4 regions of the Photobacterium panuliri genome follow, and region 1 is predicted to be linked to each of the others. Evidence: predicted binding sites of a transcription regulator. Region 1 holds the regulator's gene; each other region holds the start of a gene.
What was found. The regulator PurR, encoded in region 1, represses purine synthesis genes. The targets are predictions, from matches to a motif close to TNANGNAAACGTTTNCNTNA.
Positions count from the first base shown of each region.

Region 2: the regulator PurR is predicted to act here: its motif matches at 1,976-1,995, upstream of metK (methionine adenosyltransferase).
Region 3: the regulator PurR is predicted to act here: its motif matches at 3,604-3,623, upstream of pyrD (quinone-dependent dihydroorotate dehydrogenase).
Region 4: the regulator PurR is predicted to act here: its motif matches at 1,395-1,414, upstream of folD (bifunctional methylenetetrahydrofolate dehydrogenase/methenyltetrahydrofolate cyclohydrolase FolD).

Region 1 covers NZ_CP197192.1:1,842,924-1,848,094, forward strand. Annotated here, with positions in the region: gene lpdA (dihydrolipoyl dehydrogenase) at 1-576, opposite strand, end outside; gene ACSF8X_RS08560 (carboxymuconolactone decarboxylase family protein) at 591-1,187, opposite strand; gene ACSF8X_RS08565 (hypothetical protein) at 1,331-1,723, opposite strand; gene ACSF8X_RS08570 (TfoX/Sxy family DNA transformation protein) at 2,251-2,841, opposite strand; cyclic di-GMP riboswitch class I at 2,967-3,072, opposite strand; gene purR (HTH-type transcriptional repressor PurR) at 3,277-4,281, opposite strand; gene ACSF8X_RS08580 (heme ABC transporter ATP-binding protein) at 4,607-5,171, opposite strand, start outside.
Region 2 covers NZ_CP197192.1:3,407,748-3,412,918, forward strand. Annotated here, with positions in the region: gene tkt (transketolase) at 1-1,785, opposite strand, end outside; gene metK (methionine adenosyltransferase) at 2,173-3,327, shown strand; gene ACSF8X_RS15670 (SprT family zinc-dependent metalloprotease) at 3,471-3,956, shown strand; gene ACSF8X_RS15675 (HNH endonuclease family protein) at 4,096-4,848, shown strand; gene rsmE (16S rRNA (uracil(1498)-N(3))-methyltransferase) at 4,953-5,171, shown strand, end outside.
Region 3 covers NZ_CP197192.1:2,153,996-2,159,166, reverse strand. Annotated here, with positions in the region: gene ACSF8X_RS10020 (NAD-glutamate dehydrogenase) at 1-3,518, shown strand, start outside; gene pyrD (quinone-dependent dihydroorotate dehydrogenase) at 3,768-4,781, shown strand; gene ACSF8X_RS10010 (cell division protein ZapC) at 5,040-5,171, shown strand, end outside.
Region 4 covers NZ_CP197192.1:1,486,191-1,491,361, reverse strand. Annotated here, with positions in the region: gene ACSF8X_RS07070 (SDR family NAD(P)-dependent oxidoreductase) at 217-951, shown strand; tRNA gene ACSF8X_RS07065 (tRNA-Arg) at 1,106-1,182, opposite strand; gene folD (bifunctional methylenetetrahydrofolate dehydrogenase/methenyltetrahydrofolate cyclohydrolase FolD) at 1,544-2,401, shown strand; gene galU (UTP--glucose-1-phosphate uridylyltransferase GalU) at 2,501-3,403, opposite strand; gene rfaH (transcription/translation regulatory transformer protein RfaH) at 3,452-3,949, opposite strand; gene ACSF8X_RS07045 (peptide MFS transporter) at 4,395-5,171, shown strand, end outside.

The sequences.
Region 1 (5,171 bases):
CAGAGATTCAATCTGACCGAGCTGGGTTCCTGCGTTGATATAGACAGCCGTACCGGCCAGCATGCCAACTTGGCTGACCACAAAGAAAATACGGGTGCTGATAGGCGTTAACCCCATCAGAAGATTGACAAGGAAAAACGGGAAAATGGGTATCAGGCGCAGGGTGAAGAGATAAAAAGCACCATCTTTCTTGACGCCGTTGTTGATTGCGGACAGTCGTTGCCCGAATTTAGCCTGAACCCAGTCACGTAGGATGAAACGGCTGAACAGAAAAGCAAGGGTTGCGCCGATGGTACTGGCGAAAGACACCAGTAGCAGGCTCCACCAGAATCCAAATAAGGCGGCACCAAGGAGTGTCATAATCGCTGCGCCGGGCAAGGATAGGGCTGTGACAGCGACGTATACGGCAAAATACACCAGACTCGCGGTGATGGGGTTACTGGTAATCGTATCTTGCAGGGCGATCTGCTGTGCCTTGGCATTTTCCAGAGTGAAATAGGCCCCTAAATCAAACCCAATCCATAATCCGATTAGTGCGACAACGATTCCGGTTATTAGCAGTTTTTTTCTGTCCATATTGAGTGCTCCCGTTATTGGCCCTGCGGAGTGTCTGTCTTGTTGGTTGTGTCGCTATCTTGCTGCTGAGGCTGAATCGGTAAACTGCAAAACCCCTGCTCAGGTACATCAAGGGCGGTATTGAACTTGGCCGATAGGTTCTGAAAAGCAACCAAGGCGGTCAGTTCAACGATAGCATCTTCGTCATACCATTGGCTGAGGGTCGATAGCATATCGTCAGTAACTTTCTGGCCTGTGATCGTCATCGCTTCTACGTAGTGCAACACGGCAATTTCTTCTGCATTGAATAGGTTGCTGTGCTGCCAATTAGCCAGTGCTTTGATTTTTTCGACTGAATCACAGCGTTCAGCCAGCTTCATGCCATTGGCGTCAACACAGAAGGCGCAATCGTTGAGTTGCGAGACGCGGACGCAGATCAGCGAACGGATCACTGGTGCGAGGGGGGATGATGAGCGGTCAAGAAAGCCGAAAAAACCTGCGACTAGCCAGAATAAGGTTGGGCGACGCCCCCACAACTTGGCGGGATTGAGTACATTGCCGTAGTGTCGCTTCTGAAGCCACAGTAGGGGCCGGACAAAAATAGAATAACGACGTTTGGATGGGATGCGCACATTAACCTCTCTGAATGTCTATGGTTTGCAAGAAAAAACTGCAAGCCTGTCATTATCACCGATATGCTGGTGCATTTGTGAGACTAGACCTTACCAAGAGGCGGATTATTTCAGTTTAATTGAAAAAAGTGCTTTAAATTCTTTTAGTTGATGCTTATTTGTACAGTTCTGGGTTGGTTATTGGTAACCATATGTTTTGGCACGGCCTCTGCAATCAGCAAATAGCCGCAAACAGCGATGGGCACGAAAGCCAACAGCATGGTTTTACCGATATGGTAGTTTCGATACCAGTACTTCCTCGCTCGTATGCGCAGCAAGATGCCCCACAGTAGAAGGGAACTGTTACTGAGCAGGGTCCAGGTAACCGCATCTCTAAGAGCTGTGATCGACGTGTAATCCTGCTGTACGAGGAAGAGGGTTAGCATTGGGGGGAAAAGACTGATCAGGACCAGCCAGCGCATTAGGCGTGGCCATTTACCAAACGTATCCTTGAACACACGTTCATTTTGTCCCGGGAATGGTTTGGAATAACTCATACTACCTCCACGATTCAGTTGTGTTCATTCTAACCTTGGCCTGAACGAAAGAAAGTATGGAGCAAGATCAGCGAGTAGCTTTGTGAGGAGATTCAATATTTGACGGAGTCTGACAAAAATTTGTCATATCAATGTTGATCTTGTTCTGATTTGCTTGTCATGCTGGCAAAAAGGCGAGGTGTGGCGGTTGGTGTGTTCTGCTTCTCTTGAGACTTTGTCTAATGTCCTCGTTCTCACGCTGTTGTTTATATTTTTATGCCACTGAGTTTAGTGAACCTGTGTTGGGACTTTTATTACGGCGCCTTATTGCGCATGAGTGCATATATTTAATATATAAGTCAGCGATCAGCCTAATTATTACTGGATTATAAATAAATGGCAGGGTTAATTCATCAAGGGAATTTATAATTAATGGAATATAAATAAATCTTAATTATTATTAACGGGTTTAATGGTTTTATTAATAGGAATAAATAAAAAAAGAGACCCGAAGGTCTCTTTCTAAATTCTGTTTATTAATACCTAAATTAGTTTAGGTCATTCAAAAGTTGTTGACGGCGTTCTGGTGGAATAACTGTCCAGTGTCTGCCGCTGATTGCGCCTTCTAGTTGCCATAGCATATCGATGGCTAGGCTGCCGCTGTGTGTGGCTTGTAGGGCTTTAAACGCATTGATTGAGCCAGCATTTTTTAGCTCTTCAATGGTAGCGATGCCTGCTTTCTTCAGCATACGCTCGTTGGCTAGGCGCAGGTTTGGTAGATCTTTGATGCGCTCTGGGCCTGTGGTTGTCTTGGTGACTTTATCAACTTGAGCTGCCTCAAGTGATTGTTTTGCATGCTCTAGAATTTTTTCTGGTTGCTGCCACCATTCTTCAGGAATGGCATAGTGCTTGGTAACAACAGGAAAGCCACGCTTTTTATAAATATATGGTTCTAAGCCTGCGTCTTTGAATCCAGTTTCATTAGAAGCATTAGCACGCAGGTGAAGTTTATTATTTACGACTAGCGCGAACATCGTTTCGCCGGAAAAAATACCATAACCACCAAACATAGAACGTGATTTGATATTACCAAAACATTGGAATAGTCGTAATGAGTCTTTAAGTACTGGTTTGTCCATGTGTCTTCTCTGTAAATAAGTTAGAAGTCACCAAACAACAGAGCGTGGAGAAAGAATAGCAAAGATACACAACTGGTTATGTCAGACAATAGCGAATATTTTCTGAAATGATGATTGCTATATCCATCGGCAACCCCGCTACCTTAAGTTGAATAAAAAATAGGGATATATTCAGCTCTTAGGCCGGAAGCTTTGCGTCCCTACCTTTCGATAGGTTTGCCTTGTTCGTGACCTGGTAAGAATATCATTAGTTGATAAATTTGAACTTGCTCCCAATTTTGGTTTTGTGATCCTTGTCACATATTTTCATTCAGATGGCTGATAAAGGCAACGCATTTTTGATTTTCGTTCGATAAGTATCGGTCAAAATTGTAAAAAAAGCCGGCCTATGGTAGGCCAGCTTCTTGTATTGTCATCAGATTGTGTGACGTGTAATTAGTTGAGTTTCTTCACTGATTTTCGCTCAACCAGTTCAGGAGTCATCTCGAACACTTGGTGTGCATGTTCTTTGTCTTTTACGCGATGCATCAAAATCTCAACAGCACTTTTGCCCAATCGACGCTTTGGCTGGTGGATTGTGGTCAATGGTGGTGAAAAGTAAGGTGCTAGATCGATATTGTCGTAACCAATGATAGAGATATCATCCGGTATACGGATTCCTGCTTGTTGGAAGGTACTGATCAGACCCATCGCCATGATGTCGTTGAAACAGAAGATAGCAGTTGGACGTTCTTCCATTGCGATTAAGGCATTTGCTGCGACAACGGCAGATTCACACTCGAAGTCACCTTCCAGAATCCAATCTTCGTTGACAGGCAAATTCGCTTCGTTCATTGCCTTGCGGAAACCTTTAAGGCGATCGCGGCAAGCAGCCTTTTCGCTGTGGCCTGTCAGGCAACCAATTTTCTTGTGACCATGCTCAATGAAGTATTTAGTCGCTACATAGCCACCAAGTTCTGCATTGTCTTGGATCTTATCTGTATGTGGGCTCTCTGGACCCCAGTCCATGATAACCATTGGTAGATCTTTTTGGCGCTCTAACAGTGCAAGCAGTTTTTCGTCCAGATCAGAACACATGACCAACAGGCCATCTACGCGTTTTTCAGCCAGCATTCGCAGATAGTCGCGCTGCTTGTCGAGGTTTCCTTCGGTATTACAAAGGATAAGTGTGTAACCCTGACCATAGCAGTACTCTTCAACGCCGTGGACAACTTCAGCGAAGAATGGGTTGGTTGACTTGGTTACCAGCATACCGATAGTGCGAGTTGTGTTGCACTTCAAGCTTCGCGCAACGGCACTCGGTGCATAGTTAAGCTCGTCAACGGCTTCCAAGACTTTTTTCTGTGTTGCTTCTGCGACGAAGCGAGTTTTGTTGATTACGTGAGAGACGGTGGTCGTTGAAACACCAGCCAAACGCGCAACATCTTTAATCGTTGCCATAGTTATTCTTCTAATAAGATAGAGGTCAGAGGACCTAACTGAAAGCTTTACCCAAAAGAGTAGTGAACTTATCCACATCTGCTGTAATTACAGTTCACTATTCTATTGAGTACAGCGAGTAGAAACAGCTAAAGCCGCATCACAAAGGGCGGCATAGCTCGTCGTTCTGATCGACGTATAGAATAGCGTAACAAGCAACGCACTGTTAGTTTGCACCGTGTAATCGCTTGCGTTCACATTTTACCGAGTGTGGATAAGAGTGCAATAATTCTTATCGAAGAAATGAAAAAATCTTGATGGCGGTCATCATTTCTATCCGTGAGGCTTATGATATTACAATGGGATAGCCATAAACAGGATGGGGCATGACCGATACCCGCCAACCATAGACACGTTCAATATTGCTACTGGTTAGGACTTGGTCAGCGTTTCCATCTGCTTGGATACGACCGTGGTTCATAATCACCAATCGATCGGCATACTGTGAGGCCAAATTTAGGTCATGAATGACCACAACAACGGCAGCGCCAGATTTGGCCATGTCTTTGGCTACCTGCAAAGTATTGTGCTGGTGGGCAAGATCAAGCGCCGATGTCGGTTCGTCAAGCATCAGTATACATTGATGGCCAGCTTCGCTGAGCTGGGTCAATACCCGAGCAAAATGCACGCGCTGTTTTTCCCCGCCTGAAAGGCTAGGGTAAAGTCGGTGGGCAAGGTGGTTGACATCGACCCGTGTCATGGATGCTTCTGCAACGGCCTGGCATTTTGTATTGGGTAGATCAAGTGGCATACCGCCGAGCTGTACGACCTCCTGTGCGGAAAAGGCAAAAGTCAGGCCGCTGTGTTGTGGCAATACGCCAAGATGCCTAGCCAGTGTTTTGGGTGACCAT
Region 2 (5,171 bases), 1.6 Mb from region 1:
TGCGTCTTGCTTGTCGAATACATCAGTTGCAGGCATAGAAACAACGCGAACCTCACGGCCTTCAGCGGTCAGCTGTGCTGCAGCTTCTACGGCTAGCTCAACTTCAGAACCTGTCGCGATAAAGATAAGCTCAGGCTTGCCTGAACAATCTTTCAGGATGTAGCCACCCTTGGCGATATCAGCCAGCTGCTGCTCGTCACGAGGCTGCTGGGCAAGGTTCTGGCGAGAGAAGATCAGTGCTGTCGGGCCGTCTTTGCGCTCGATAGCCAGTTTCCATGCCACGGCAGATTCAACCTGGTCACATGGACGCCATGTGCTCATGTTCGGAGTCAGGCGCAGAGACGCAATTTGCTCAACCGGCTGGTGAGTCGGACCGTCTTCGCCAAGACCGATTGAATCGTGCGTGTAAACCTGGATGTTCTGCACCTTCATCAGGGCAGCCATACGCATTGCGTTACGCGCGTATTCCATGAACATCAGGAAGGTCGCGCCGTACGGTACGAAACCGCCGTGCAGGGCGATACCGTTCATGATCGCCGTCATGCCGAACTCACGCACACCGTAATGGATGTAGTTGCCTGAGAAGTCATCGGCAGTCAAAGACTTCGAGCCAGACCACATGGTCAGGTTAGACGGCGCAAGGTCAGCCGAGCCGCCCATGAACTCAGGCAGCATTGCACCGAACGCTTCCAGTGCGTTCTGAGACGCTTTGCGAGATGCGATGTTTGCAGGATTGGCTTGCAGATCAGCGATGATTGCAGAGGCTTTTTCTTCCCACTGTGCTGGCAGCTCACCGTTTACGCGGCGTTTGAATTCAGCAGCCAACTCAGGGTATGCCGCTTCGTACGCTGCGAACTTGTCGTTCCAGCTTGCTTCTTTGATTGCGCCAGCTTCTTTGGCATCCCACTGCGCGTAGATGTCGGCAGGGATTTCAAAAGGACCGTGTTCCCAGCCTAGGAATTCACGTGCCGCTTTGATTTCATCAGCGCCTAGTGGAGCACCGTGACAGTCGTGAGAACCCGCTTTGTTTGGAGAGCCGAAGCCGATGATGGTCTTGGTACAGATCAGCGTAGGGCGACCTGTTTCGGCTTTCGCCGCTTCGATAGCTGCGTTGATCGCTTCTGCGTCGTGGCCGTCAACCGCAGGGATCACGTGCCAGCCGTATGCTTCGAAACGCTTAGGGGTGTCGTCAGAGAACCAGCCCTCAACGTGGCCGTCGATAGAAATGCCGTTGTCATCCCAGAACGCGATCAGCTTGCCCAGACCCAGCGTACCCGCCAGTGAACATGCTTCGTGGGAGATACCTTCCATCAGGCAGCCGTCGCCCATGAACACATAGGTGTTGTGGTCAACGATGTCGTGGCCTTCGCGGTTGAACTGGGCAGCCAGTGCCTTTTCAGCCATCGCCATACCCACGGCATTGGTGATGCCCTGGCCTAGTGGGCCAGTGGTGGTCTCAACACCCGGTGCGTAACCGTATTCTGGGTGGCCAGGCGTTTTGGAATGCAGCTGGCGGAAGTTCTTCAGATCATCGATAGACAGATCGTAGCCAGTCAGGTGAAGCAGAGAGTAAATCAGCATTGAACCGTGGCCGTTCGACAGCACGAAGCGGTCGCGGTCAGCCCACGCAGGGTTCTGCGGGTTGTGGTTCATGTGGCCGCGCCATAGGACTTCGGCGATATCAGCCATACCCATAGGGGCGCCTGGGTGGCCAGAGTTTGCTTGTTGTACACCGTCCATGCTCAGGGCACGGATTGCATTCGCAAGTTCTTTACGAGAAGACATGTCTGCTCCAGAAATTCGTAGAGTGTTATTGAGGCGGTCTGGGCTTCACATGCCCAGTACAGCCGATGTTCGGCGGGCGGGTATTGTCGCAAAGAGCCCCCTACTCTGCAAACGATTTCCAGCGAAAAATAACTGCCAGATCAATGCTATTCTGGCTTAAACGCAACCAAATAGCTGTAATAAAAGCGTTACAGGGAATCGTTTGCGCTATTTCATACCCAATACACCTACACTTCCTATTGTTGATTTTCTCATATCAACAGGTATTATAGACGTCTAGACGGAGGTAGCTCTATACATACAAACGTATATCCGTTTATGCATCCTTGCCGATTGGCTGATATAGAGCACCGTACTATCACTTTATTCAACTTTATGGGAGCGCTCATGTCGAAGCACCTGTTTACTTCTGAGTCAGTATCAGAAGGCCATCCAGATAAAATTGCAGACCAAATTTCAGATGCAGTATTGGATGCGATCTTAGAACAAGATCCTAAGGCACGTGTGGCGTGTGAGACTTACGTAAAAACCGGTATGGTGATGGTTGGTGGCGAAATCACAACATCAGCATGGGTAGACATCGAAGAGATCACCCGTGAAACCGTACGTGAAATCGGCTACGTGAACTCACAGATGGGCTTTGATGCCAACTCTTGTGCCGTACTAAGCGCAATCGGTAAGCAGTCTCCAGACATCAACCAAGGTGTTGACCGTGAAGACCCACGCGAGCTGGGTGCCGGTGACCAGGGCATCATGTTTGGCTACGCAACCAACGAAACCGACGTACTAATGCCAGCACCGATCACTTACGCACACCGTTTGGTTGAGCGTCAGGCTAAAGTACGCAAGAACGGCGCGCTGCCTTGGTTGCGTCCAGATGCAAAATCTCAGGTAACATTCCAGTACGATCAGGGCAAAATCGTAGGTATCGATGCGGTTGTTCTGTCTACCCAGCACTGCGAAAGCATCGAGCTGCCTGTGCTGCAAGAAGCGGTAATGGAAGAAATCATCAAGCCGGTACTGCCTTCTGAGTGGCTGAACAAAGACACCAAGTACTTCATCAACCCAACCGGCCGTTTCGTTATCGGTGGCCCAATGGGCGACTGCGGCCTGACTGGTCGTAAGATCATCGTTGATACCTACGGCGGCGCAGCACGTCACGGTGGTGGTGCATTCTCTGGTAAAGATCCATCGAAAGTTGACCGTTCTGCCGCTTACGCAGCGCGTTATGTAGCGAAGAACATCGTCGCTGCAGGCATGGCTGACCGTTGTGAAATCCAGCTGTCCTATGCGATCGGCGTGGCAGATCCAACATCTATCATGATCGAAACCTTCGGCACCGAGAAAGTGTCTCACGAAATCATCGTGGAAGCGGTACGCCAGCACTTCGACCTACGCCCATACGGCCTGATCGAAATGCTTGACCTGCTGAAGCCAATGTACAAGAAGACTGCGGCATACGGCCACTTCGGCCGCGAAGAGTTCCCTTGGGAAGCGACCGACAAAGCCGAACTACTGCGCGACTTCGCTAACCTGAAGTAATCGCAGTTCGACCAAACAAAAAGGAAGCCTCGGCTTCCTTTTTTGGTTTCAGGCTTAGCACAAGCCAGCAGCCAAACACGGCTTCCACCCGCGCCACCAATTCCCTATACTCGGCGACCGTATCCAACTATCAGGTACCGGCCATGACCCCTCTACAATCACAAGTGACAGAACGCGTTGCCGCCTGCATCCGGCAGGCCAACCAGCGTCTCAACAAGCGCATGCCGCTACCGTCCGTGCTGTTCAACCAGCGCGGGAAAAGTGCCGGCAGCGCCCGCCTGCAACGCTGGGAACTGCGCTTCAACCCGGTACTGCTCGCCGAAAACCCGCAGGCCTTCCTTGAGGAAGTCGTGCCGCACGAGGTCGCCCACCTCGTCACCTTCCGCCTCTATGGCAAGGTTCGTCCCCACGGCCGGGAATGGCAACAGATCATGAGCGCAATCTACGGCCTCGAGCCCAGGGCCACCCACAGCTTCGATGTCAGCTCAGTGCAGGGGGAGACCTTCCTCTATCGCTGCCAGTGCAGCGACTACCCCCTCACTATCCGCCGCCACAACAAAATTCAACGCGGCCAAACCAGCTATCGCTGCCGCCAATGCGGCCATCCCCTGATCTGGGCCAACGTATAATCGCATGCCCTTGCCATCCACTTTCGGATCAAAAAATGCCTTTTAAGGATGTAAATGATCAAAAACACAATGTGATATCAATCTAAAAAGCCTTTTCGGTGATAGTCTTGTCAGTATTACTCCCTGACTTAGGACTGCCATGCGATACATCATCTCCTCCCTATCTCGCCACGCCTGCTATGGACTGGCTATCTCTCTGCTATTGCCGTTTGCCTCTTCTTCCCATGCCGCAGATACGATCGTAAAAAAATCCACGAGCGGGATCTGCCATGACAGCAATAGCGCATCGTACCAGCGCACCAAGAATTTTACGCCCTACAATAGCCTTAGCGCATGCTTAGAGAGTGGCGGCCGTTTGCCCAAGGGAGCCAAAGCACCGACAACCAGCTCGGCGGCAGATTCCGGCTCATACCAACGCCACCACTTTGGCCACGGCTGGCAGGATTTCGACAAAGATTGCCAGAACGCCCGCATGGAAACCCTGATTGCCCAGTCGGTCGGCCAGGTGCACTTCAAAGATGCCAAACAATGCCAAGTGGTCTCCGGCCGGTGGAACAGCGCTTATTCCGGCAAAGTGATTTACCGAGCATCCGACATTGATATCGACCATGTGGTCCCTCTGAAATGGGCCTGGGAGCACGGTGCCAATCATTGGACCTTAGATAAACGTAAAACCTTTGCTAACGACCCCAAAAACCTCGTGAGCGTTGAGGCCTCCCTCAACCGCCAGAAAGGAGCCAAAGGGCTAGACGAATGGCTGCCGCCCAAAAATCAGTGCCAGTATATTCCCCACTTCATGGGGATCGTGAAAGCCTACAACCTGACGCTAACCCCTCGTGAAACCAAGCAGTATCAGGCCCTACTTGAACGCTGCAAAAACACCTCGAAATAATCTCATGGGGCCGCCCACATGCGGGCTGCCCCAGAAACAAGCATCTTGGACACACTTGGGTATATAATACTGCCAGAATAAACCCAACAGGTTACAAGATAGCCATGAGAATCCCACGTATTTACCACCCAGAGACACTACCGTCTTCGGGTTTCGTCATGCTCAGCGAAGATGCAGCCGGTCACATTGGTCGCGTACTGCGGATGCAGCCAGGCCAGGAAGTTGAACTGTTTGACGGCAGCGGTGCCGAATTCCCAGCCGTGATCAGCGAAGTCAGCAAGAAGAATGTCCAGGTCGAGATCCAAAAGCGCATCGATCGCAGC
Region 3 (5,171 bases), 310 kb from region 1:
ATTATTTTGGCTCAACCCAAGATGTTGAGTTCACGACCTTTTTCTCTGAAAGCCCATTGGCGCGTACGCATTATATTGTCCGGGTTGAAAACAATAATTTCGATGTCGATGTTAAAGCAATAGAGCACAATCTCGTTGAAGCGGCATCTTCATGGGAAGATCGGTTGAGTAGTTCTTTAATCGCTAATTTTGGCGAGAGCAACGGAACCTTACTGGCCAAAAATTATGCCCGGGCATTTCCTCGTTCCTATAAGGAGGCAATGCTGCCCGGTTCGGCGGTTGCGGATATCGAGCGACTGGAGAACCTCAGTGAAACCAACAAGCTCGGAATGCTGTTTTATCGCCCGCAGGAAGAGGCTACAGACTCGCGTTTTGTGAAACTCAAATTGTTCCATCGTGAAGAGCCCATCCACTTGTCTGATGTGATGCCTATGCTGGAAAACTTGGGGCTGAGGGTGATTGGTGAATCACCGTACCAAGTCGTTACCGCCAAGGGGACGGTGTATTGGATACTGGATTTCGCCATGCTCCACAATGCTTGTACCGGTATCGATTTGTCAGAGGCGAGGGATCGCTTCCAAGAGGCCTTCTCGGCGATTTGGCACGGGGAGCTGGAAAATGATGGTTTCAATCGGCTGGTACTGTGTGCGGGGCTAACGGGCAGAGAGATTACGATCTTACGTAGTTACGCACGTTACATGCGCCAAGTGGGCTTTCCATTTAGCCAGCACTATATTGAAGAAACGCTTTCGGGTCATCATGACTTGGCCCGAGATCTCGTCCGTTTGTTTGCGTTGCGGTTCAGGCCAAAGGGTAAATATAGTGACAAGGCGGCTAATGATCATATCGCCAAGATCAATGGCAAGCTGGATCATGTAGAGAGTCTGGATGATGACAGGATCATTCGCCGTTATATGGATATGATCTTGGCCACTCAGCGTACCAATTATTATCAGGTCGACGAGCAGGGACACTGTAAGCCTTGGCTGTCATTGAAGCTCCGTCCTTCGGACATCCCGGAGATCCCAGCACCTGTACCGTTCTTTGAGATTTTTGTTTATGCGCCGGATATCGAGGGGGTTCACCTTCGTGGCGGTAAGGTAGCCCGGGGCGGATTGCGCTGGTCGGATCGGCAGGAGGACTTCCGTACTGAGATCCTTGGTTTGGTTAAGGCCCAGCAGGTTAAGAACACCGTGATTGTCCCCGTTGGCGCCAAAGGCGGGTTTGTCTGCAAGAAGCAGCCACAGTTGATCACCCGGGAGGAGATTTGGGCGGAAGGGCAGCGTTGTTACAAACGCTTTATCCGAGCTCTGTTGGATGTGACGGACAATATTATTGATGGCGAGCTTGTGCCACCAGCCAATGTAGTGCGCCACGATGAGGATGATCCATATTTGGTTGTGGCCGCCGACAAGGGTACGGCAACATTCTCGGATCTGGCTAACTCTGTCTCTGAGGATTATCGGTTCTGGCTGGGGGATGCATTCGCATCAGGCGGCTCTAATGGCTACGACCACAAAAAGATGGGGATCACTGCCAAAGGTGGCTGGGAATCTGTAAAGCGGCATTTCCGCGAACTGGGTATTGATTGCCAGAATACGGATTTTACCTGTGCGGGTATTGGTGACATGGCCGGTGATGTGTTTGGTAACGGAATGCTTCTGTCTAAGCATATACAGTTGGTGGCGGCGTTTAACCACATGCATATCTTCCTCGATCCCAATCCTGATGCCGCATCGAGTTGGCAAGAGCGGGAACGCTTGTTTAACCAGCCTCGTTCAAGCTGGGAAGATTATGATTCGGCATTAATCTCGGAAGGTGGTGGCGTGTTCTCTCGTCGTAGCAAATCGATAAAGCTATCGCCACAGGTTCAGAAGTTATTGGGGACACGTAAACAGGTTATGCCGCCCAATGAGCTGATCCGGCTGATATTACAAATGGATGTTGATTTATTGTGGAACGGCGGGATTGGCACCTATGTCAAGGCATCGGCAGAAAGCCATAGCGAGGTTGGTGATCGGGCTAATGATGCTTTGCGGATCAATGGCAGCGAACTTAGGGCAAAAATTGTTGGTGAAGGGGGGAATCTGGGTCTGACCCAGCTAGGTCGGGTTGAATATGCCAAGCATGGCGGCCGGGTTAATACCGATTTTATTGATAACGTGGGGGGCGTTGATTGCTCGGATAACGAGGTTAATATCAAAATTTTGCTAAACAGCCTTGTTGTCGCTGGGGATCTTACCTACAAGCAGCGTAATGAGTTGCTGGAGCGCATGGAAGATGAGGTCGGTGAGATTGTCTTAGATGATGCCTACTTCCAGAGCGAATCCATATCGGTGACTCAGCAGCAGCAGGTCTTGCTGCTCAAAGAGCAGATCCGCTTTATCCACCATCTGGAAAAAGAAGGTAAGTTGGATCGGGTATTAGAATACTTGCCTGATGACGATACCCTCGCGGAGCGAGAAAAATCGGGAATGGGCCTGACCAGACCAGAGCTAGCTGTGCTGGTGGCCTATGGAAAAATGGTTTTGAAGGAGCAACTGGTTACCGACGAGGTAGCAAGTGATCCGTATCATGCCCGTTTGTTACCGGCCTATTTCCCTAAAGAGCTCAGGCAGAAGTATCAGCTGCAAATGGAGCAGCATCCACTGCGTAGGGAGTTAATTGCAACCTCGCTGGCCAATCAAATGTCTAATGAAATGGGCTGCAACTTCGTAACGCGGCTTCAGGAAGAGACAGGGGCAACAGTGGCAGAGATATCTTCTGCTTATTCTGTCGGGCGTGCGTTGTTTAACTTTGAGTTGTATTTTGAACAAGTAAGAGCGCTAGACAACATTATCCCGGCAAACGTGCAATACGAGGTGTTGTATCGCTGCCGTAGAATGTTGCGCCGGGCGACTCGATGGATATTGCGTAATCGTGACCGTTCGTTGGGAATCGAGCAGCAGATCGCTTTCTATCAACCGGTCATCAATCGGTTAAGGGAGAATTTAGAGCGTTACCTTGTCACTGAAGAGGTGCAAGAGCATAACGAGCAGGCACAGTTGATGCTTGATCAGGGCATCCCCGACCAATTGGCGCATAACATTGCGCGTCTGAGCAGTTTGTACTCGGCAATGGACATAGCACAGATTGCCAGTCAGCTAGATAAGGACATCGACTTTATTGCGCATGTTTATTTTGTGATTGGGGCTGACTTGTCATTGCATTGGTTCTTGAAGCAGGTTCATAACCAGCCGGTTGAGAACCACTGGCAAGCGTTGGCCAGAGCTTCGTTCCGGGAGGATCTTGATTGGCAGCAGCGGCAGCTAACATTGGCGGTGATCACGAGTGGTGTGAATGGGGATAATGTTGAAGCTTTGATTGAAAACTGGCTGGAAGTCCATCGTCCGGCTATACAGCGTTGGAATACCGTATTGGCAGAATTCAAAGTAGGAACGACGCATGAGTTTGCTAAGTTCTCGGTGGCGTTGCGTGAGCTGATGTTGCTTAATTTGAATTGCCGACCCGCAGGCTAAACTTAACCCCGTAGTCTGGATGTAGCCGATTATAGGAGAAGGCCACATGGCAATGTCATGTGGCCTTTTGTTCAAATGGGGGAGTTAGGTTAAACGTTTGCTTTTTTAATGTGAAACAAGACAGTAATTTTGATATTTGATAACTATATAACGAAAATTCGCGTTGAATGCAGAAAATAAACGTTGAACTAAGAGGGTAAAGTAGGAATAATGTCCTCCCGTTTATACGGGGCTTTTATAGGAGGTACAATGATTTACCGCCTCGCACGATCTGCAATTTTTAAGCTGGACGCTGAAAAAGCACATGATCTTGCTATTCAGAATTTTTCTCGCTTCACCGGCACTCCTCTCGATCTCTTCTATCGTCAACACGTTCCTGATCGCCCAGTTGAAGTAATGGGCATTACCTTCAAAAATCCAGTTGGTTTGGCTGCAGGCCTTGATAAAAACGGCGAATGTATTGAAGCATTTGGTGCTATGGGCTTTGGTTTTGTGGAAGTGGGGACGGTAACGCCTCGTCCACAGGCGGGTAATGATAAGCCTCGTTTGTTCCGCGTTATTCCTGCGGAAGGGATTATTAACCGTTTCGGCTTTAATAACCTAGGTGTTGATAATCTGATTGAAAATGTCAAGAAAGCCAAATATGACGGCGTTATTGGGATTAATATCGGTAAAAACAAAGATACACCATTGGAAAAAGGCGCGGAAGATTACCTGATCTGCATGGAGAAGGTGTATGAGCACGCGGGGTATATTGCGGTAAACATCTCGTCACCGAATACGCCTGGGTTGCGTACACTGCAATATGGCGAGATGCTGGATGAGTTACTGGCCCAGCTAAAAGAAAAGCAAAGCGAACTAGCGGAAAAGCATGGTAAATATGTCCCGTTGGCGCTTAAGATCGCGCCAGATCTTGAGGATCATGAAATTCGTCAGATTGCAGAGTCATTGATCAAGAATAAGATTGATGGGGTGATTGCAACCAATACGACACTGGATCGTACTTTGGTTCAGGGAATGCCGCATTGTGATGAGATGGGGGGCTTGAGTGGCCGTCCGCTACAAAATCGCAGTACAGAGGTCATTCGCTTGCTTGCTGAAGCTCTGGATGGTGCGTTGCCAATTATCGGGGTAGGTGGCATTGATTCGGCCATTGCCGCTCGTGAGAAGATCCAGGCAGGGGCTAGCCTCGTTCAGGTTTACTCCGGTTTTATCTACCACGGGCCTAAATTGGTGAAAGATATTGTGATGGGCTTAGAGTAAATACTCAGATTCACGTGACCTTGTCACTTAAATTGGTAGAATAAAGATGTGCTTGTGATTTAATCACAAGCACTTTTTTTTATTAAATGCTTATGACAAAAGAGATTTTTAGTGTAAATTGTCAAACTTTCATAAAGTTGCATTCGTTTTCACGAATATTTTTCCTCTTTTTATTTGAGTTGAGCAAAGTAAAATTCTCCTAGAGTTGTTTCAAGTGTTGGACAATTTGATGTTACGGAGAAGGTTTGGAGCGATAACATGTTGAAACCTAACAATTCATGGATGTGGTATTACGACCAGAAAGTTGACGCTTTGATGCTAGATCTTGGCGATGAAATGGTTTTCCGTGTTTCAATTCCGACCAAGCATCTTATCCCGTGTGCGTTCGCG
Region 4 (5,171 bases), 360 kb from region 1:
AACCTTTCACACAAGATAGGGGCAAAAATTCCATTTACAAGGGAAAAGTTTAAAAAAATCGCATCCCATTACGTTTTTTTGACCATGCGTTGATTTATCCGATTCAATTGCCTTCCCATTGCTGTTTTTTACATCAGCCAATTAGCTCACCCTTCGCGACTGATCCAAGGCCACCGCCAGTCAGTAAGAAAAGAGATAATCAAAAGGGGGATAATAATGAAACACTTTATCGTCGGCGCCTCCGGCGGCATTGGGCTGGCGCTGGTCGGCAGGAGTATAGCGCACGGGAATCAGGTTACCGCCCTAACCCGGCAAGCCTCCCCCAAATTGCTCGAACTGCGCCAAAGCGCCCCACGGCAACTGGCCATTATTGAGGGGGATCTGCTGACGGACACTGCTGAAACACAAAGTAAACTCAACGGCCTGTTTCGTCGTTTCGGGAAGCCGGACTGGACTATCAATGCCGCGGGCATACTTCACCATGGTCAATCAATGCCAGAAAAAAAACTCGACGATATCACTCCTGATTCTTTCCAGCGCAATCTAGAGGCTAACACCTACCTAAGTATCGCCCTCGCTCAGTACCTAGCCACAGGCTACCAACGAGCTGACCCTTTCCGCTTCATCTGCCTGTCAGCATTGGTTGGCTCTATTAGTGATAACCGAACCGGTGGCTGGTACAGCTACCGTATGAGCAAAGCGGCCCTCAATATGTTTGTCAAAACACTCAGCCATGAATGGCGGCGCCAATATCCCAACGCTATCGTGGCCGCTATTCACCCGGGAACAACCGCAACAGACCTCTCAGCCCCGTTTTGGGCAAATATCGCCGACGGGAAACTCTTCAGCCCATCGCTAACCGCAGAGCGGTTGCTTACCCTTATCGCCACTATACCCAATACCGGCAGCGGGCAGTTTTTCCATTGGGATGGCACACAAATAAGCTGGTAGCGCAACGCAGGCCGCGAACAACGACCATCTCCAAACGTCAACGCCACGCACTCAGACAATAGTCAGCAGAAAGGCAGAAAGGCAGAAAGGCAGAAAGGGAATTTCAGACATGAAAAAGCCCGCAGCAAGATACTTGCTGCGGGCTAGAATACGCTGGCGCGCCCTGCAGGATTCGAACCTGCGACCACATACTTAGAAGGTACGTGCTCTATCCAACTGAGCTAAGGGCGCGTCATGGTGCCACCATTGTGCGGTGGTACGAGGGGAATTATACGTAGCCGTCAGTGAACGTCAACGCCTTTTCCCCTATTTTCCGAGCATTTGCAATCAAACGTTCAAACATAAAGCAATCCGGGGGGAAATATCGCAAATTGACACCTTCATCACCAACCAACAAGATTAACAATGCACCCAATAGTTTTATCAACTTTAACCAAAATACAAATAGCAAACGTTTGCGATGTGGATTTAGTCAAAAAACTCTGCGACAATATGCAGCGCCGTGACAGCACAGGCTAATCATCCTCTCTGCATGTGCATAGTCAAACCTGACAACTGATATCGCTCAGCAACCTCTGACGAAAGGAACACCATGGCCGCTCAAATTATCGATGGTAAACTCATATCTCAAACTGTCCGCCAAGAAGTCGCAGCTCGCGTAAAAGCCCGAATCGAGGCGGGGCTACGCGCTCCTGGACTAGCGGTCATTCTGGTCGGCCAAGATCCTGCCTCCCAAATCTATGTTGCCAGCAAGCGCAAGGCCTGTGACGAAGTTGGCTTTGTGTCCCGCTCGTACGACCTGCCAGCCACGGCCACCGAAGCCGAACTGCTAGATCTCATAGATACTCTCAACAATGACCAAAACGTTGACGGTATTTTAGTTCAGCTCCCACTACCGGCTGGCATCGACAGCACAAAAGTGCTCGAGCATATCGATCCAGAAAAGGATGTGGATGGTTTCCATCCTTTCAATGTCGGTCGTCTGTGCCAGCGTATTCCCAAGTTACGCTCCTGCACCCCGAAAGGCATTATGACCTTGCTTGAGCGTTACAATATCGAGGTTAGGGGCAAGCATGCCGTGATTGTCGGCGCATCCAATATCGTCGGCCGCCCTATGACACTGGAAATGCTGCTGGCAGGGGCGACCACAACAACCTGCCACCGCTTTACTCATGATCTAGAGAATCATGTCCGCCAAGCCGATATTCTGGTCGTCGCCGTGGGCAAGCCCAATTTCATTCCTGGCGACTGGATCAAAGAAGGTGCCACCGTTATCGATGTCGGTATCAACCGGCTCGACAGCGGCAAATTAATCGGGGATGTTGAGTACGATCTAGCACAGCAAAAAGCCCGCCATATTACTCCGGTTCCTGGCGGCGTTGGGCCAATGACCGTGGCCACCCTGATCGAAAACACCCTCCACGCCTGCGAACTATTCCATAGCAAGTAAATCCGCAGTCACAGTAAATAACAAAAAGTCCCTGTGTCATAAAACACAGGGACTTCATTTATTCAGCTGGTGATTAAAAAAGTAAGGCTTACTGACTTTTTACTTTGCCAGCGATTTCAGGTAATCGGTAAACGCTTCGCCAAATTCATTATGACGCATGCCGTATTCGACAAACGCTTTCATATAGCCGATCTTCGAACCACAGTCATGGCTTTTGCCTGACATATGAAATGCATTAACCTGCTGTTTTTCCATCAGCATATCAATCGCATCTGTCAGTTGGATCTCATCACCGGCACCAATTGGCGTACGCGACAACAACGGCCAAATATCCGCAGACAAAATATAACGACCGACAATGGCCAAGTTCGACGGCGCATCGTCCTGAGCCGGTTTCTCAACAACCTTGGTCATCGATACCGAACCACCAGGTAACAGATCCGCACCATTAACATCCGCGACACCATAGCTAGATACCTCGGACATCGGCACTGGCTCAACCATCACCTGGCTCACACCATTCTCATTGAAAGCCTTTACCATCGCAGCCATATTCTCACGACGCAAGTCACTGGCCACATCATCAAGAATGACGTCTGGCAACACGACGGCAAACGGCTCATCGCCAACCAGTGGGTGGGCACACAGCACAGCATGGCCTAGACCTTTGGCCTGACCTTGGCGCACATGCATAATCGTAACGTCAGGCGGGCAAATATTCTGCACCTCATCGAGTAGCTGACGCTTAACACGTTTCTCTAGCGTGGCTTCGAGTTCAAAAGAGGTATCGAAATGGTTTTCAATCGAATTTTTTGATGAATGCGTCACCAAAATAATCTCTTTGATCCCAGCAGCAACACACTCACTCACTACATACTGAATCAGCGGTTTATCTACAATCGGCAGCATCTCTTTTGGGATGGCCTTTGTCGCTGGCAACATACGAGTACCCAAGCCAGCAACTGGAATCACTGCCTTACGGACGGGGGAAGTATTCGACATTTCTTTATCCATATTTAAACGTGGCTGGGCCAATATAACAAACGAGAATTATTTTTTAATTAAATATTCGTTCTGGACACTCACTTTCACCTGCTTGCCCAGCAGATTTATCAGCATGAATGAGCGCTTTTCGCCATCAGGTTCATGATAAATTGCCTCTATCCCTTTGAATTGCCCTTGAGCAAGTTTGAGGGTTTCACCAGGCTGAGGCAGATTAGACAATTTTGCCTGTTGTTCCGCGGAATCCTCATTAACCATTAGACTATAGATGAGGTCGGGGTCAACTCGCTGCGGTGTTTTGCCCTGCCGGATAAAATCAGCCACCCCGCGCGTTGAACGTACCGTTGTATAGCTGATCATTTCAGGATCAAAATAAACAAACATGTAGTTGGGGAACAGTGGTTCTTGCGATGAAACACGCTTACTACGTACAATTTTTTCAACGGTCACTTGCGGGTAATAACATTCAACACCCTGACGATCCAGATTGATGACAGCTCGTTCCTGCTCGCTGCGTTTACAATACAAAAGAAACCAATCTTTCATCGTCTCGCCTACCCTAATGGCCACTTCATGATCAGGCAATTATATACAAAATTCTTTTGAATATGTGTCCACGAGCCCAAAATTATTGCCTGCCCCACGTTTTTTGCACGGCCGACATCACAGCTCGGTCAATTTCGGAAGTTAATGACAAGCGCCAAATGTAACAATCATTAAAATATAAATTTTCCAGCATTACACTCCAACATTAACACCAAAAACAGAACAACACACCACTAAAAAGAATAAAAACAGAATAACCACACCAGCAAGACTAGGAAAACTCATTTTTCATTTTTGAACAATAAACAAACAAATTTTTACTTTTCAATGCGTTACGAGTTTTAAATATTGTTCTTAAAATGTAAAGATTTGCAGTTTAATTATTTGTCATTTATAAAAGACGCCACACAAGCAAACACAATACATCCAAATACAGAGAATAATTATGAACAACGACGCCCGTGGTACTTTATTAGGCCACCCTAAGGGGTTGTTCTTGCTGTTTGGTACCGAACTGTGGGAACGATTCTCTTACTACGCAATGCGAGCCATTCTTGTCCTATATCTAACTGACAAGACCATCAACGGCGGTCTAGGTTGGACAACCCAAGACGCTCTGAATCTATACGGCATCTACACCGGCCTTGTTTATATTACCCCTCTTATCGGTGGCTGGATTGCTGACAACTTCCTAGGACAGCGTCGTTCAATCATTATCGGCGGTATCCTGATGGCCCTTGGCCAATTTACTCTGGCCCTACCCCACAGCATGGTTGACCCGCATGCGGTAACAGCGTTCTACGCGGGCCTTGCGCTTCTTATTATCGGTAACGGTCTGTTCAAGCCAAATATCTCTACCATGGTCGGCGACCTATACAAAGAAGGTGACAACCGTCGTGACGGCGCATTTACCATCTTCTATATGGGTATTAACCTTGGTTCTTTGATGGCGGGGGTTATCGCGGGTACAGCTTCAGTAACTTACGGCTGGAAAGCAGGTTTCCTAACAGCGGGTATCGGTATGCTGATGAGCCTTGTCATTCAGCTTATCTTTGCTGAACGCCTACTGGGCGATATCGGTAAGGTTCCGGCAGCCAAGCGTGCGGCACAGATGAACAAGTCAGGCAAAAAAGAGCCTCTTACCACTCAAGAGCGCGACCGCCTAAAAGTCATCATGATCATGGGTATGTTCGTTGTTATCTTCTGGGCTGGCTTCGAGCAA